2 regions of the Serratia sp. TSA_7 genome follow, and region 2 is predicted to be linked to the other one. Evidence: predicted binding sites of a transcription regulator. Region 2 holds the regulator's gene; the other holds the start of a gene.
What was found. Region 2 encodes LexA, which represses DNA repair genes until DNA is damaged. Its sites were predicted from a motif close to TNCTGTATGTACATACAGNA; they were not measured.

Region 1 (4,188 bases), on a different contig from region 2:
GAAATTGGATGGCGATTTTCAGTAGAGTACTTTTTTGTTCCTCCCAATAAACATGATCTATGAGGAGTCTCGTATGTCTCAATCTGATGTTTTTCATCTCGGCCTCACTAAAAACGATTTACAAGGGGCCCAGCTTGCCATCGTTCCGGGCGATCCGCAGCGCGTAGAGAAAATTGCCAAGCTGATGGAAAATCCGGTGCACCTGGCTTCCCATCGTGAATTTACTACCTGGCGCGCAGAGCTGGACGGCAAGGCGGTGATCGTCTGCTCCACCGGCATCGGCGGCCCGTCTACCTCTATCGCCGTTGAAGAATTGGCGCAACTGGGGATCCGTACCTTCCTGCGTATCGGCACCACCGGGGCTATTCAGTCGAACATCAACGTCGGCGACGTGCTGGTCACTACCGCGGCGGTTCGCCTTGACGGCGCCAGCCTGCACTTTGCGCCGATGGAATTCCCGGCCGTGGCCGACTTTGCCTGCACCACCGCACTGGTCGAGGCCGCCAAGGCCAGCGGCGCCACCACGCATATTGGCGTGACCGCGTCTTCTGATACCTTCTATCCGGGCCAGGAACGTTACGATACCTATTCCGGCCGCGTCGTCAGCCGCTTTAAGGGCTCGATGGCAGAATGGCAGGCGATGGGCGTGATGAACTATGAAATGGAATCCGCCACTCTGCTGACCATGTGCGCAAGCCAGGGCCTGCGTGCCGGTATGGTTGCCGGCGTGATCGTCAACCGCACCCAGCAGGAAATTCCAAACGCAGAAACCATGAAAAACACCGAAAGCAAAGCGGTACAGATTGTGGTTGAAGCGGCACGCCGCCTGCTGTAATCGCCTCCCCCTTCAACGGGCCGCCAACGCGGTCCGTTTTTCCATTCAGCCTTAATCTGTTACGGTTATATCCACGCCTTGCAAACTGCGGCTGGCCGCAACGTGAAAGCCAGGGTGTATATAGCCATCAGCGCCATCCTTTCGGCCGCCTCTTTATCCGTTGATTTCGGTTTTGCCGTTCAGGTTGCGCCTTTTAGACAATAACCACGAGGACGTCTATGACCGCCCAGATTCTGCTTCATCCTTCACTTGCTCCGCTTGATGGCGGCATTAATTTCCGCGATCTAGGCGGCAACGGCGTCGTCGGTGGTCGCCGCATCAAACGCGGTCTGTTGTTCCGTTCCGGCTCGCTGAATTGCCTGACGGAAAACGACTGCACCTTCCTGGCCGGCGTGCCGGTGCGCTCGGTGCTGGACTACCGTGACGCCGACGAAGTGCAGGACAAGCCTGATATTCTGTGGCGTGGCGCCGATTACCATCATGTTCCGGCCAACCCATTGAGCAGTGGGGTTAACGCTAACCTGGAAAAGCTGACCAGCCAGACGTTGGCCGGTTTCGACGCACAGGCGTTTATGCAGGAGCTGTATCGCCGGCTGCCGTTCGGCAATCCTGCGTATAAACGGCTGACCCAACTGCTGCTTACCCCCGATAGCGGCGCTATCGTCCAGCATTGCGCGGTGGGTAAGGATCGCACCGGGGTGGGGGCGGCACTGGTGTTGTTTGCCCTGGGGGCTGACGAGGCGACGGTGGTTGAAGATTACCTGCTGACCGAAACCACGCTGGCGACCTTCCGCGAGCACATGCTGGATCAACTGTCGATTCGCCTGAACGCCTCGGCGCTGGGGCAGTTCACCTACGTGCTAAGCGTCCGCGAAGAGTTCCTGATGACCGCCCTGAGCGGTATTCGCACTCAATACGGTTCCACCGATCGCTGGCTGGAGGCAGAATACGGCCTGGGCCCAAGTCAGCGTGAAACGCTGCAGGCGTTCTACCTCGAGTAAACCGCGACATGTTTAGTCGGGGTTTAACCTGCCCCGGTCGGCATTGCGTATCCTTGGCACAGGAAACCCCGTATCAGGAGCCCGTATTGAGCCTCAACGACATTATCAACTGGGTCAGCGATGCCGTGCGTCAGCACGAAGGCTGGGCCATCCCCATTATTTTCTTCCTGGCATTCGGCGAATCGCTGGCGTTCTTGTCCCTGCTGTTGCCGGCCACGGTTATCCTGCTGGCGCTGGGCGCGTTGATTGGCGAGAGCGGCATCGCTTTTTGGCCTATCTGGGCCGCCGCTGCCATAGGGGCATTTTTCGGCGACTGGCTTTCTTACTGGATCGGTTACCACTATCAAGACCGCGTGGCGCACATGTGGCCGTTATCGCGTAATCCGCAGTTGCTGGACCGCGGCCATGCGTTTTTTGAACGCTGGGGCGTGCTGGGCATTTTTATCGGCCGCTTCTTCGGGCCGCTGCGCGCGGTGGTGCCGCTGGTCGGCGGTATCTGCGGCATGCCCCAACGTTACTTCCAACTGGCGAATATCACTTCAGCGATGATCTGGGCGTTCGGCATTCTTGCGCCGGGAGCCTTTGGCATCAAGTGGTTAACCCAGTGGTTTGGCTAGTTTTTGCCTGACTTGCGCGGCGTTTCGCAATATTGCGTTGCCGGTGCAAAATCAGACTGGACATCCATACAGCATCCCCTTAACGTGACGGGCAACGGGCGCATAAACGGCAAGGCGTAACAGGAGGCAGGGTGGATACCAGTTTGGTTTACGGTGTGGGCGGGGTAGTGGTCGGCATACTGTTGGGGTGGTTGATCGCCAGCCTGCGCGTGCAGCAGGCCCATGCGCAGCATGAAACCGAGCTGCGGCTACTGGAACAGTCGTTGCAGCAGGCACAGCAGGAAACGGCGGCCCGGCAGGACGTTCTGCAACGCAATGAACAGCAAATGCGGCAAACCGATTTGGAGTTACGTAATTTGCACAGCCAATTGGCGGCCGGGCACGAAAAGCTGCAACAACTCAATCACTGGCGCACCGAATGCGAACTGCTTAATCAGGAGCTGCGCGCCCAACGCGAGGTCAACAGCGCCCAGGAAGCCGAACTGCGGGAAGTGACCATCCGTCTGGAAGAGACCCGCATGGCGGCGGAAGAGAAGCAGCGTTTGCTGATCAACAGCGAACAACGGCTCACCACCCAGTTTGAAAACCTGGCCAACCGCATCTTCGAACACAGCGGGCGCAAGGTGAACGAACAGAACCAGCAAAGCCTGGATCGCCTGCTGCTGCCGTTGCGCGAACAACTGGACGGTTTCCGCCGTCAGGTGCAGGACAGCTTTGGCCAGGAAGCCCGCGAACGCCATACCCTGACCCATGAAATACGTAACCTTCAGCAACTCAACGCGCAGATGGCACGTGAGGCGATTAACCTGACCAAGGCGCTGAAAGGCGACAATAAAACCCAGGGCAATTGGGGCGAGGTGGTGCTGAGTCGGGTGCTGGAGGCCTCGGGTTTGCGCGAGGGGCACGAGTATGAAACTCAGGTTAATGTGCGGCTGGATCATCAAAGCCGTATGCAGCCTGACGTTATTGTGCGTCTGCCGCAAGGCAAGGATGTTGTGATCGATGCGAAAATGTCGCTGGTCGCCTACGAACGTTATTTCAACAGTGAAGACGACGCGGAACGCGAGGCAGCGCTTAGCGAGCATATCGCCTCGTTGCGCGGCCATATCCGCTTGCTGGGGCGCAAAGATTATCAACAGTTGCCCGGCCTGCGTTCACTGGACTATGTGTTGATGTTTATTCCGGTGGAGCCGGCTTTCCTGCTGGCCATCGACCGGGAGCCGGAATTGATAAGCGAAGCGCTTAAACACAATATTATGCTGGTCAGCCCGACCACGCTGTTGGTGGCGCTTCGCACCATCACCAACCTGTGGCGCTATGAGCACCAGAGTCAGAATGCTCAGCGCATTGCCGACCGGGCGGCACGGCTGTATGACAAGATGCGGCTGTTTGTCGACGACATGTCGGCGCTGGGGCAGAGCCTGGACAAGGCCCAGGGGAGTTATCGCCAGGCGATGAACAAACTGAGCGAAGGCCGTGGTAATCTTATCGGCCAAACCGAAGGGTTCCGCGCGCTGGGGGTTGAGGTGAAACGGCCGATCAATCCGTTGCTGGCACAGCAAGCAGGCGCGCAGCATTATGAAGATGAGGCAGCGGATGACGATGACGTCAGCGCGTTGCCGCAGGCGGAAGACGACGATTCCGCCGAAGAACCACGCTCCGCTTCGCAGGCATGACAGCCGCCTTGAGGTGGGGTATTCCGTGGGGTTCTGGTACACTCGACCACACAAAATTG
Region 2 (4,188 bases):
TGGCCGTCCTGCGCCAACTGGCGCACGCGCTCGGCATTGGTGACGTTGATGCCCTGATACAGCCGGTTCCAGGTCCAGCTCAGCACGCGATCGGAAAGGCGCACCGTCTCGTACGAGAAGTCGGCGGCGATCTCTTCCATCAGCGCAATGGCGTTCTGCTGGGCCTTTTCATGGGAAATTTTCTTGCTGCGCGCTTCGTCCTCGACCGCTTTTTCGATCGCTTTGGACGCCAGCAGCTTATTGAACAGATCCTGACGAGCCGGCAGGCTTGGGCCGACGGCGGCCAGACGTTGACGCGAGAAATGCATGCGCGCCACGCGCGCCAGTTTTTGTGCGATAGTTTTGTCCGTGCCGTGTTCGGTCGCCATTCGGCGCAGCGAAACGGTGTTGGAGAAACGCACGAAGCTGTCGCGGCCCAGCCACAGGACGGCGAAGAATTTCTGGACGCCGTTCAGCAAGCGCAGATGCGGCGTGCCGTGGCCTTCTCGGCCTGGGGAACGGCCAAACATCACCGACACCGGCAGCATCTGAATATCGAGATCCGGATTGCTGCGGTGCAGATCCAGATAGTCGTGAAACAGTTTTACCGACTCTTCTTTCGGTGTGTAGTAGCGGAACACGCGCGGGCCGTCGTGAATAAACACATGGCTTGGCAGTACGGTGCCGTCTATCTCCAGCGGATTGAGGGGGTCGGGCAAATCCTGCGCCAGGCACTGGGTGCGCAGCGTCAGTAAATCCGCCTTGGAATTATAAGGTAAAACATACAAAATCGGCCGTGAGGGATCCAACCCTAACTCCGTGACCGGATCTGAAGGGATAACCTTACTTCTTACCAACAATTTAAGTGGTAAATTCAATAATTTATAATAAATTTTACGCCAACCTGACATAACAACGTGAAGCCTCTTGTTAGCAATGCGCCGCAAGCATACCAGAAACCGGGTAGCAGATCTGTGGTGTTGGAAAACCGTGAGCCGGGAGAGTTTCCTGACCCAAGCTCTATAATTATGACTTACCTCTGTGAAAGGCACTAAAAAACATGGCAAACCAAGCAACCGGCCTGACCCGTATTATTAAAGCCGCCGGCTACTCATATAAAGGCTTTTCTGCTGCCTGGCAGCACGAAGCCGCATTCCGCCAGGAGCTGGTGGCGACCGTGCTGGCTATCATACTGGCGATCTGGCTGGATGTGGGTGCGATAGCGCGCATTTTACTGATCGGATCGGTGCTGTTGGTCGTGATCGTCGAGATGCTGAACAGCGCGATTGAAGCCATTGTCGATAGGGTGGGCACGGAACACCACGAGCTTTCCGGGCGGGCGAAAGATATGGGGTCGGCGGCGGTAACGCTGACGATCATACTGGCGCTGTTTGTCTGGGGTTCGGTACTCTGGCAACACTTTGCCTGAGTGGAACGCTCCGTTGCGGCGGGGCGCTAATCCCTGATTTTTATTCATTCTTCGGTTCCCAAGCCGCGCTTACCTGTATATACTCACAGCAAGACTGTATAAACAAACAGGGGGCGGAATGAAAGCATTAACTACCAGACAACAAGAAGTCTATGATCTGATTCGCGATCATATTTCGTCAACTGGCATGCCGCCAACGCGCGCCGAGATCGCCATGCGTCTGGGGTTCCGTTCGCCAAATGCTGCAGAAGAACATCTGAAAGCGCTGGCGCGCAAGGGCGTGATCGAGATCGTCTCCGGCGCTTCACGCGGCATTCGCCTGCTGATGGAAGATGAAGAAGGTTTACCGCTGATTGGCCGCGTGGCCGCCGGTGAACCGCTGCTGGCGCAGCAGCATATCGAAGGGCACTATAAGGTGGATCCTTCTTTGTTCAAACCGAGCGCGGATTTCCTGCTGCGGGTCAACGGCATGTCGATGCGTGATATCGGCATCCTCGACGGCGATCTGCTGGCGGTGCATAAAACCCAGGACGTGCGGAACGGCCAGGTAGTTGTGGCGCGTATTGAAGATGAAGTTACGGTCAAACGCCTGAAAAAACACGGCAATGTGGTTGAACTGCTGCCGGAAAACAGCGAGTTCCAGCCTATCGTGGTCGACCTGCGTCAGCAAAATTTCACCATTGAAGGTCTGGCGGTCGGCGTGATCCGCAACGGCGACTGGATTTAATCGCTGCGCCTGAACGTTGTCCTCTGATTTAAATCGCCCCAGCTCTGGGGCGATGTCATTTCTGATTCATTCAAACCCTACCGCCACGGGAACATTTCACTATGCGCCTGCTTTCTGCCTTCACCAGCGATACTGATAAAGCCCTATGGCGCCTTGCGTTACCCATGATCTTTTCCAATATTACCGTTCCGCTGCTCGGGCTGGTGGATACTGCGGTGATTGGCCACCTGGATAGCCCCGCCTATCTGGGTGGCGTTGCTATTGGTGCCATGGCTACCAGCTTCCTGTTTATGTTGCTGCTGTTCCTTCGTATGAGCACTACCGGGCTGGCGGCACAGGCGCTCGGTGCACAGGATCCTCAGGGGTTGGCGCGCGCTTTTATGCAGCCGTTGTGGCTGGCGGTGTTGGCCGGTGTGGCGATTGTGCTGCTGCGCCACCCGTTGATCGATATGGCGTTGCAGATCGTGGGCGGCGATGGCGCGGTGCTGGAACAAGCGCGGCTATTCCTCGAAATCCGCTGGCTAAGTGCGCCGGCGGCGTTGGCCAACATGGTGATCCTGGGCTGGCTGCTTGGCGTGCAATACGTGCGTGCACCGGTGATCTTGCTGATTATCGGTAACCTGCTGAATATCGTACTGGATATCTGGTTGGTGATGGGGCTGGGTTGGAACGTGCAAGGGGCGGCGACGGCGACCGTCATCTCTGAATATGCCACCCTGCTGCTGGGGCTATGGCTTGCCTGGCGGGTGATGCGCATACGAGGCATTTCCGCGCCGATGCTGCGCCAGGCCTGGCGCGGTAATCTGCGGCGCCTGCTGGCGCTGAATCGCGACATCATGTTGCGTTCACTGTTGCTGCAAGCGTGTTTTGCCTCACTGACCATTTTCGGTGCCCGGCTTGGCGGCGACGTGGTGGCGGTAAACGCGGTACTGATGAATTTGCTGACCTTCACGGCCTACGCGCTCGACGGCTTTGCCTACGCGGTAGAGGCGCATTCCGGCCATGCCTATGGCGCTCGCGACGACAGCCAACTGCGCAAGGTATGGCGCGCCGCCTGTCGCCAGGCTTGTTTGGTGGCACTGGCTTTTGGGGTGCTGTATGCCGTTGCCGGGCAGCAAATCATCTCGGCATTAACCTCTTTACCCGAGTTGCGTACGCTGGCGAGCCATTATCTGCCGTGGCAGGTGGTGCTGCCGTTGGTCGGTGTGTGGTGTTACCTGCTGGACGGCATGTTTATTGGCGCGACCCGCGGTGCCGAAATGCGCAACAGCATGGCGGTGGCGGCCGTCGGCTTCGGCCTGACGTTGTTTACCGTACCTGTATTGGGCAACCACGGATTATGGCTGGCGCTGGCGGTGTTTCTGTCGCTGAGGGGCATTGCGCTGGGCTGGTTCTGGCACCGTCACCGGCTGCGCGGTACCTGGTTTAGGGGGCAATAAGACAGAGAGCTTTATAGATAATTGAGTAATTTTTCTTATGTTTTTTATTTATATTTGCTTACATGTTCCCAAGAGCCATTCCAGTCGGGTAGCACCTTGTTTGTTAGTGTCTTTTTCTGGTTAATTGTTTTTTTATGGCTTTTTATTCTGGTTTTTGTTTGGTTGTCGTTATCTGCGTCTACAATTAATCATGTGGCTGGCGAAATGAATGGGGGAGTGGCAACCCTTTGGTTGGCGGTAATAGACCATAAAAATTGCTTGGTTAGACGCCCGGTCAGCACAGTATCAAACTGATTTACGACAGGTTAACGGAGAGACTATGAACAAAGATCAAGCCGACGGTAACTGGAAACAGTTTAAAGGGAAAGTGAAGGAACAATGGGGCAAGCTGACCGATGACGATTTGGCGGTCATTGAAGGGAAACGCGAACAGCTTGTCGGTAAAATCCAGGAACGCTATGGCTACCAGAAAGAGGCGGCCGAGAAAGAAGTGAAATCCTGGGAAGACCACAGCAAGTATCGCTGGTAGAGAGCAGGGCCACAGCATACGGTGGCCGTAATCGACTGTAGCCGGCCGGGTGTTTTGATCCCCTTAACGCCACGGCCACAGGTAC

Region 1: a site for LexA is predicted at 2,508-2,527, ahead of rmuC (DNA recombination protein RmuC). Genes of this name have one in related genera too.

What each region holds. Positions count from the first base shown of each region.
Region 1 covers NZ_JBQZFU010000005.1:19,575-23,762, reverse strand. The annotation lists gene udp (uridine phosphorylase) at 74-835, shown strand; gene ACUTQW_RS16730 (tyrosine-protein phosphatase) at 1,054-1,836, shown strand; gene ACUTQW_RS16725 (DedA family protein) at 1,923-2,453, shown strand; gene rmuC (DNA recombination protein RmuC) at 2,585-4,129, shown strand.
Region 2 covers NZ_JBQZFU010000011.1:55,021-59,208, forward strand. The annotation lists gene plsB (glycerol-3-phosphate 1-O-acyltransferase PlsB) at 1-890, opposite strand, end outside; gene ACUTQW_RS23085 (diacylglycerol kinase) at 1,040-1,408, shown strand; gene lexA (transcriptional repressor LexA) at 1,527-2,135, shown strand; gene dinF (MATE family efflux transporter DinF) at 2,237-3,574, shown strand; gene ACUTQW_RS23100 (CsbD family protein) at 3,894-4,103, shown strand.